Enteractinococcus fodinae: one gene and its partner. Each later gene encodes a partner of the first gene's protein in a complex. Links are inferred from orthologs where the notes say so. Each region holds a gene or a part of one and is shown on either strand. Other genes may lie near its edges.

The links. Proteins that work in one complex are often made in the same cells at the same time.
Region 2: the proteins of uvrA (region 1) and mfd are in contact, whole or in part, in a crystal structure (PDB 4DFC), measured with the Escherichia coli proteins. The link is inferred for Enteractinococcus fodinae from one-to-one orthologs.

The regions. Positions count from the first base shown.
Region 1 is NZ_JAVDYJ010000001.1:1,445,272-1,449,774, reverse strand. Bases 422-3,924 are described here. They hold uvrA (excinuclease ABC subunit UvrA), read right to left. Parts: upstream 3,565-3,924; coding sequence 622-3,564; downstream 422-621. Other genes in these bases: J2S62_RS06805 (MBL fold metallo-hydrolase), read left to right, coding at 3,795-3,924; J2S62_RS06815 (lysophospholipid acyltransferase family protein), read right to left, coding at 422-561. In the rest of the region: more of J2S62_RS06815, read right to left, coding at 1-421; more of J2S62_RS06805, read left to right, coding at 3,925-4,487. UniProt on the Escherichia coli protein: The UvrABC repair system catalyzes the recognition and processing of DNA lesions. UvrA is an ATPase and a DNA-binding protein. A damage recognition complex composed of 2 UvrA and 2 UvrB subunits scans DNA for abnormalities.
Region 2 is NZ_JAVDYJ010000001.1:1,906,843-1,911,487, forward strand. The notes cover bases 501-4,645. They hold mfd (transcription-repair coupling factor), read right to left. Parts: upstream 4,310-4,645; coding sequence 701-4,309; downstream 501-700. Other genes in these bases: J2S62_RS08870 (acyltransferase), read left to right, coding at 501-687; J2S62_RS08880 (DUF2505 domain-containing protein), read left to right, coding at 4,429-4,645. Outside these bases: more of J2S62_RS08870, read left to right, coding at 1-500. UniProt on the Escherichia coli protein: Couples transcription and DNA repair by recognizing RNA polymerase (RNAP) stalled at DNA lesions. Mediates ATP-dependent release of RNAP and its truncated transcript from the DNA, and recruitment of nucleotide excision repair machinery to the damaged site.

The sequences.
Region 1 (4,503 bases):
GGGGCCCATCTTTTCAACGTGGATGGGTTCACCCACGCGCAGCTCAAATTTTCGCGGGACGATCACGCTTTTCCCTGGAGGTTGCAGCCGGTCGGTGCCGATCAGCCCGACCGGAACCACGGGTGCTCCGGTGGTCAGGGCTAACCAGCCGACTCCAGTGCGACCTCGGTACAGGCGACCATCACGGGATCGCGTGCCTTCCGGGTAGATGCCCACGCCGTCGCCGGCTTCAATAAAATCCACCAACTGGTTCAGCGCGTTCACGGAGGCGGATTGGTCGCCGCGTTCGACGGGAATCGAACCGACGGCATCAAAAAATCCGCTCATGACTTTGCCCTTGAGTCCGGGCTGGGTCCAGTAGTCGGCTTTAGCGAAAAACCGGACCATGCGTGGCAGCAGTGCCTGAATGATGACCGAGTCCAGAAAGGAGAGATGGTTGCTGGCAACGATGAAGCCACCGGTTTGTGGGACGTGCTCAAACCCTGTGGTGTCAGGGCGTGCTGTGAGCCGAATCAGGGTCCGCACACTGGTGCGTACCATCCCAGTTTCACCGATTGCCATAATTTCCCTCCCTGCCCCTGTGGGCAGTGTCTTGGATGTGGACTCATTGATTCTACAACGTTATGCGTTCAGCACTTCCGCTAAGAACCGGCCGGTATGGCTGGCTTCCACTTCCGCGACCTCTTCGGGAGTCCCGGTGGCGACAATCAAGCCACCGCCGGAGCCGCCCTCGGGGCCAAGGTCAATGACCCAGTCGGCGGATTTGACGACATCGAGGTTGTGTTCGATGGTGATGACGGTGTTACCTTTTTCGACCAACCGGTTCAGCACGATGAGCAGTTTCCGGATGTCTTCGAAGTGTAGCCCGGTGGTCGGTTCATCGAGGACGTAGACGGACTTGCCGGTGGCACGCCGCTGCAGCTCGGTGGCCAGTTTCACGCGCTGGGCTTCCCCACCCGATAAGGTCGTGGCGGGTTGGCCGAGGCGAACATAGCCCAGCCCCACGTCCACTAGCGTGTCGAGGTGTCGGGCAATGCGCTGATACGGGGCGAAGAACTCGGCGGCCTCATCGATCGGCATCTCAAGGACCTCGGAGATGTTTTTGCCCTTGTATTCAACTTCCAAGGTTTCGCGGTTATACCGTGCCCCATGACAGACTTCGCATGGCACATACACATCGGGCAGGAAGTTCATCTCGATTTTCAGGGTGCCGTCACCGGCGCAGGCTTCACAGCGTCCGCCTTTGACGTTGAAGGAAAACCGGCCGGCCTTATAACCGCGGACCTTTGCCTCTTGGGTGTCGGCGAACAGGTTCCGGATGTGATCAAATACCCCGGTGTAGGTTGCCGCATTTGATCTCGGGGTCCGGCCGATTGGTGACTGGTCGACGTGGACAACCTTGTCGAGGTGTTCCAACCCGTGGACGCGGCGGTGACGTCCGGGCACATGCCGGGCGTGATTGAGTTCATTGGCCATGACTTTGTAAAGGATCTCGTTGACCAGGGTCGATTTCCCGGACCCCGAGACGCCGGTCACGGCCGTGAAGACACCCAGCGGGAACTTGACCGAAACGTTGTCGAGGTTATTTTCTCGAGCCCCTACGACTTCGAGCTGCCGGTTCTTGTCAATGGGACGACGCTTGGGTGGGATCGGGATCGCTTTACGACCCGACAGGTAGTCGCCGGTCAGCGAGTTGGTGTTGTCGAGCAGGCCTTGGACCGAGCCCGAGTGGACAATGTGCCCGCCCTTTTCGCCGGCATCGGGACCGATATCGACGATCCAGTCTGCTTCGGCGATGGTTTCTTCATCGTGTTCGACCACAATCAGGGTATTACCCAGATCCCGTAACCGGTGCAGGGTTTCGATCAGGCGGCGGTTGTCACGCTGATGCAGCCCGATGGAAGGCTCATCGAGGACATATAACACGCCGACCAGACCCGACCCGATCTGGGTCGCCAACCGGATACGCTGTGCCTCGCCACCCGACAGGGTGCCGGCGGGGCGCTCCAAATTCAAGTAGTCCAGGCCCACGTCCAACAGGAACTGCAGGCGGGCATTAATTTCGATCAGTACTTGATCGGCGATCTTAGCGTCGCGTTCCGAGAGTTCGAGTTCTCGCATGAAGGTGATGCTGTCATCCATGGGCATCGCGGAGACCTCGGCGATGGACTTGCCACCGACCAGGACCGACAGGGACGTCGGGTTCAGTCGCGTTCCCCCACAGGCCGGGCATGCGACTTCGCGCATATACGACCGGTAACGGTCGCGTGCCTGATCGGATTCGGCCTCATCGTGTTTCCGCTTGACGTAGTCGATGACCCCCTCAAAACCGGTGGTGTAGCGACGTTCGCGGCCCCACCGGTTGCGGTAGGAGACTTTGACCTTGAAGTCTTTGCCGTGCAGTAAGGCTTTCTTGGCGGTCTTGGACAGCTTCTTGAACGGGGTGTCCATTGAGAAGCCGACTTCGTCGGCCAGACCGGACATTAACCGTTGCCAGTATTCTCGGGTCCGTTTGCCGATATCCCAGGGTGCGATTGCGCCCTCGGCCAGCGACTGGTCCGGATCCGGGACGAGGAGTTCTTCATCAACTTGGAGTTGGGAACCGATACCGGTACACGTCGGGCATGCGCCAAAGGGGTTGTTAAAGGAAAAGGAGCGCGGTTCGATTTCGTCAATGTTGAGCACGTGACCGTTGGGGCACGACAGCTTTTCCGAAAACGACCGGTACTTGGCGCGTCCATCGGCATCAACCGCATTCCATTCGCCGGTGTTGCGGGCCTCCGGGTCGATCTGTGCGTCCACGTCGACAAAGTCGACCACCACGACACCTTCGGCCAGTTCCAAGGCCGTTTCGACGGAGTCGGTCAGACGCTGCCGGATGCCGTCGCGGATAACCAGTCGGTCTACGACCACGGCGATATTGTGTTTGATCTGCTTTTGGAGTTTCGGCGGATCCGACAGCTGGACCTGTTCCCCGTCGACGATGGCACGGGAGAAGCCTTGAGTGGACAGATCGGCGAAGAGGTCTACGAATTCGCCCTTACGTCCGCGCACCACCGGTGCTAACACCTGGAAGCGGGTGCGCTCTTCGAGCTCGAGGAGCTGGTCAACGATCTGCTGCGGTGTCTGGTTCGCGGCGGGTTCGCCACATTCAGGACAATGCGGCACGCCGATACGAGCCCACAACAGGCGCATGTAGTCATGGATCTCGGTGATGGTGCCGACGGTCGACCGGGGGTTTTTCGATGTCGATTTCTGGTCAATTGAGACCGCCGGGGACAGTCCCTCGATGAAGTCGACCGAGGGCTTATCGACCCGGCCCAGAAACATCCGCGCGTACGAGGATAAGGATTCAATGTAGCGGCGCTGGCCTTCGGCAAAGATCGTGTCAAAGGCCAGGGAAGATTTCCCGGAACCGGACAGCCCGGTGAAGACAACGAAGGCGTCTCTCGGGATGCGCAGATTCACATTTTTGAGGTTATGTTCACGGGCCCCTTGGACCACGATCTGTTTTGGGTCGTGGTTGGTAGCCGTGGCATTTGCGGATGGTGTCTGCGCGGCCAGGCTATTGGGGTGTTGTTGGCTTTGTGAGCCGTCAACGTTTTGTGTGGTGGTCAAGTACTCAGTCCCTCGAGTCAAAAAGACAGTAGAAAACTAGACTCCCAGAATAGTTCAATTCTGGTTGAAGATCGGATTTGCCGAAGAAACCGGCCCTAGTCTTCGCCTAAAGCTAAGGAAACTGAATTCCTATGGGCTATTCGCAACAATCCGACAGAACGTGTAAATTAGCGGTCATGTCCAAAACGTCGCCAACTATCGGTCCCATTAAGGTCTTGTTTGACCTGCCTCAGGTCACGATCCGTACACGCTCCGTGTCCGAAATGAATAACAACGTGTACCTGATTACCTCCAAAACCACCGGTGCTCAGGTGCTCATCGATGCTGCCGATGAACCGGATGCCATCATGGAGCTGGTTGCCTCAGCCGCCGCTGATACCCCGTGCGATTTGGATCTGGTCTCGGTGATCACCACGCACGAGCACTGGGATCACATCCGCGCCCTGCCAGAGGTCGTGGAACGGACCAAGGTACCCACCTCAGCTGGTGCCCCCGACGCCGAAGCGATTCGTGAGGCCACGGGCATTGCGGCCAAAGTGGAGCTAAAACACGGCGATAAGGCACAGTTTCCCGGAATCGAATTGGACGTTATTGGACTGCGCGGTCACACCCCGGGTTCCGTCGCCTTGGTGTATGTGCCCAACGGCGACGAACCGACCATTATTTTTTCGGGCGATTCACTGTTCCCCGGCGGCGTCGGCAATACCTGGGACGATCCGCAACGTTTTGACTCGCTACTAACCGATGTGACCGAACGCGTTTTTGCCGTCTACGACGACGACACTGTCGTACTGCCCGGCCACGGTGGCTCGACCATCTTGGGCCATGAACGGCCACACTTGGACGAATGGCGCCAGCGCGGCTGGTAGTTCTTGCTGCGCGCCG
Region 2 (4,645 bases), 460 kb from region 1 along the record:
GCCGGGGCCACGATTTTACGACGGTTTCTCGAACGCTTCGGTACAGCGGTGGTGTGGAGTGTCGCGGTCCTTGGGATGGTCGCGACCTATGTGGCTTCATACCTGGTGAGTACCGGAGTGCTTGAGACGCATGTTCTGGTAGATACGCCGCTGCGCCTGGGACTGGCGTGGCCTGTGATGTTTTACCTGTTAGTCGGGGAACTGCTGCGCAAACTGTTGATGCCGATCGTGCAGCACTTTTCCTCACACCTACTCGCGGTATTAGGCCTGCTGTTGGTTGTCGGGGCGTTGGTCGTCACGGCGACCACCGACGTGAGTGCCCACTTCATTCAAGCAGGAAATTTTGGCACGCCGATCTTAACCCCATTGATCGCGATTGCAGTGACGATCGGGTTTATCTTGGTGTTTGCTACCTGGGTGAATGATGCCCTCGAAAACTTCCCCTGGACTCGCGCTGGTGTCTCACGGCTGGTCCGAACGGGTACGACCGTGGTATTTTTCCACGGGCTCATGCTGATCTGGATGTACCAGAACGGCTATGGTTCTGATTCACTGCAAGACTTCTGGCTGCGCATCGGAGTGGCCCTGTCAACCTCATTTGCCGTAGGCCTGCTGATCAACATGACCCCGGCAGCACCGTTACTTTCGGGAGCGCGTCAAGAGCGCAACATCTTCCGCAACCGGTAGCCGACGCGCGGGACTAGTTATCACCGAAGATGTTGGCAATGAATTCCCCGGCCCATGCCAACAGCTCTGCATCGACCAGCTCTTTTCCGGTGACTGCCTGCGTCTTGGGTCTGGGGACCATGATGGCCTTCAACGGCGCCCGGTATGTAGCCCCGGGATACATCCGCTTCAGCCGCATCGCTCGGGAATCCGGGAGCTCTTCGATAGGACCAAATTTGATGTTCTTACCCATCAGCATGATCTCGTAGATCCCGTACTCGCGCGCTGTGTTTCGGAAGTTCGCAACTGCTACGAGGTTCTGAGCGGCTTCAGGTAGTTCACCATAGCGATCGTTGAGTTCTTCGACGACGGCGTTGACCGCATCGGTGTCGGTAGCTTGTGCCAAGTTACGGTATGCCTCCAAGCGCAGCCGCTCACCCGGCACGTAGTCGTGCGGTAGATGCGCGTTGACGGGCAGTTCAACTTTGACCTCTTGTGGGGAGGTATCTTCTTCGCCCTTGAAATCGGCGACCGCTTCGCCGACCATCCGCAAGTATAAATCGAAGCCCACCCCGGCGATGTGCCCGGATTGTTCGCCACCCAATAAGTTGCCGGCGCCTCGAATTTCGAGGTCTTTTTGGGCCAGCTGCATCCCCGAACCTAGTTCGTTGTGGGTGGCCACTGCTTTGAGCCGTTCCATCGCGGTTTCGTTGAGCGGTTTGGCAGAGTCGTAGAGGAAATACGCATAGGCACGGTCCCGGCCGCGTCCGACACGACCCCGCAACTGGTGTAACTGGGACAGCCCATAACGGTGCGCGTCTTCAATGATCAGGGTGTTGGCGTTGGCGATATCGAGGCCCGTTTCGATAATCGTGGTCGACACCAGAACATCGTATTCCTTTTCCCAGAAGTCGACCATGATTTGTTCCAACGTGGACTCGGACATCCGACCGTGGGCGATAGCAACCCGCGCTTCTGGTACGAGCTCTTGGATCCGGCTGGCGACCTTATTGATGCTGTTCACCCGGTTGTGGACGTAGAAAACTTGACCTTCGCGCATCATTTCTCGCCGGATGGCCGCAGTGATTTGCTTGTCGGTATACGGGCCCACGTAGGTCAGCACCGGGTGGCGTTGTTCTGGTGGAGTGGCAAGCGTCGAGGTCTCGCGGATGCCGGTCATCGACATTTCCAACGTTCGTGGGATCGGGGTGGCCGTCATAGCCAGCACATCGACGTTGGTACGCATGTGTTTGAGCTTTTCTTTATGCTCGACACCAAACCGTTGCTCCTCATCGACAATGACCAGTCCAAGATCCTTAAACTGGATTTCATCGGATAGCAGTCGGTGAGTCCCGATGACCATATCGACGCTGCCGTCGGCTAGGCCCTCAACGGTCTCCCGCGACTCCTTGGCTTTTTGGAACCGCGATAATGCCCGGACGGTCACGGGGAAACCAGCAAAACGTTCGGTGAATGTTTCTGCGTGTTGTCGTGCTAACAGCGTGGTTGGCACAAGCAGGGCCACCTGTTTACCGTCCTGGATCGCTTTGAAGGCAGCGCGCACTGCGACTTCGGTTTTACCAAAGCCCACGTCTCCTGCGACCAGCCGGTCCATGGGCACTTCGTTTTCCATGTCTTTTTTGACTTCGTCAACCGTGGTGAGCTGATCGGGGGTTTCAATGTGAGGGAAGGCTTGTTCTAGTTCATCCTGCCACGGGCTATCCGACGAAAACGCGTGTCCTCTCGTGGCCATTCGCGCAGAATACAACTGGATAAGTTCTTTGGCGATCTCGCGAGTCGCTCGTCGGGCTTTACTTTTAGTCTGGGCCCAGTCGGAACCGCCCATTTTCGACAAGGATGGCACATCGCCGCCCACATACTGGCTGACCTGGTCGAGCTGGTCGGTCGGGACGAAAAGCCGGTCGCCGGCCCCACCGCGTTTTGACGGAGCGAACTCCAACACGAGGTATTCGCGGTAGCCTTCTTCGCCCGCTGTAGAGCGGGCTCCAGCCACCTTACGTCGTTGGAGTTCAATAAATTTGGCGATACCGTGTTGATTGTGGACCACGAAGTCGCCTTCTTCCAAGGCCAGCGGGTCCACTGCGTTGCGACGTTTACGCGCCAACGAGCGTTTCTCGCCACGTTGGCTACCGGCTGCTTGTCGACCGAATAGATCGTATTCGGTAACAATGGCTAACCGTTGGTCCTGCCACGCAAAGCCGGCTCCCAGCGAAGCCACCGTGATCTGAATCTGGCTTGGTTTGGGTTCGGTGATGGCGTCGACCACTGAAGCGGTGTGTCCTTGTTCGCCGAAGAGTTCTGCCAGTCGTCGTGCCGGACCGGGGCCGTGGGTGGCCACCACAATTGACCACTTGTCCCGGATGCGGTTGGACACGTGTTCTTGCATTGCTGCCACATCACCGGCGAACTGTACCGGAGACCTGAAACCCGAACGCAGTGCTGTGGCATCAAACGTCTCATCAGTGTCGAACGCCGTGAACTGCCACCACCCCTGGTCCTGTTCGAGGGCCACGGTGCGGGTATCCCCCAGGGTCGCGAACCCACCGGCTTCCTGTTGGTTTTCCACCGGAGCTGACAGCCCTTCACCGGCGGCAGCCCAGGCGGCTTCCAAAAATTCTTCGTTGGTGGTCAATAGGTCATGAACCCGGCCGCGGACTTTTTCAGGCTCTACCAGAATGGTCATCGAGCCTTCGGGCAGTACTTCGAGGAAAGACTCCATCTCGGTGACCAGCGGGGCCAACGACTCCATGCCTTCGACTGCCATGCCGTTGGACATGGGCTCTAGCATCTCCAGCACATTGGGCATGGAGACTTGCAGGTCACGGGCCTTTTGCTGAACTTCTTCGGTCAACAGCAGTTCGCGGCACGGTGGCGCATACATGTTGGTCGGGGTTTCCGATCCGTCATCGGAGGTATCAACGAGTGATCTCTGGTCAGCGATCGAAAAGTAGCGGATCTCCTCGACTTCGTCACCGAAAAATTCGATACGATACGGGTGGGGTTCGGTGGGCGGGAAAACATCGATGATGCCGCCGCGGACAGCGAATTCTCCGCGCCGGGAGACCATATCCACCCGGGTGTAGGCAGCGTTGGCGAGGTCTTCAATGACCTGCTCGAAGTCGTAAAATTCGCCGGTTTGTAATAAGACCGGTTCCAAGTCACCCAGGTCTTTGACGATCGGCTGGACGATGGACCGCACCGGGGCCGTGACAACTTTCAGAGGTGCTTGACCGTCTCGGCCGGGGTGGGCCAATTTACGGAGCACTGCCATGCGCTCGCCCACCGTGTCGCTGCGTGGTGACAGACGCTCATGCGGCAAAGTTTCCCACGATGGGAAGTGCGCGACGGTTGAGGCATCCATCCAGGCACTCAACCCTTGTGCCAGGTCTTCTGCTTCGCGAGCAGTAGCGGTCACTAAGAGTACAACCGGGGCTTCAAACGCTGACTCGCACAAAGCCTGTGCCAGGCTGGCGGTCACAGCTTCCCGTGCGCCGTCTGGCAGCGAGAGCGACAAGTCCGCGGTACGGTCGGTACGCGTGATGGAGGTTCGCATTGCTGCGACGGCGGAATCGGATTCAATCTGAGCCAAAAGCCCTGAGAGCACAGCGTCTTCAGACAACATTAACTTCCAAATCTTGGGGATATTCACAAGTGGCGCGCCTTCCAGCATAACTGTTTTACAAGCCGCATCGTCTACACTTACCTTCTATCCACTGTTAGCGAGCAGCAAAGAGGGAACCCATGGCTTTCAATGAATCCACGACGATTTCTCACCCACCGCAGCGTGTGTTTGAGGGACTGATTAGCCAAGATTTTCAGCAGCACGTCGCTGAAGAGTTCAATGCCAGTGTTGATAAATTTACTGTTGTGCCACCGCAGCCTGCTGCTAGTGACACGGTCTCCGTGACCATTCACCGCAGTGTCAATGGCGAACAAGTCGCTCAGCGGCTGCCATCGG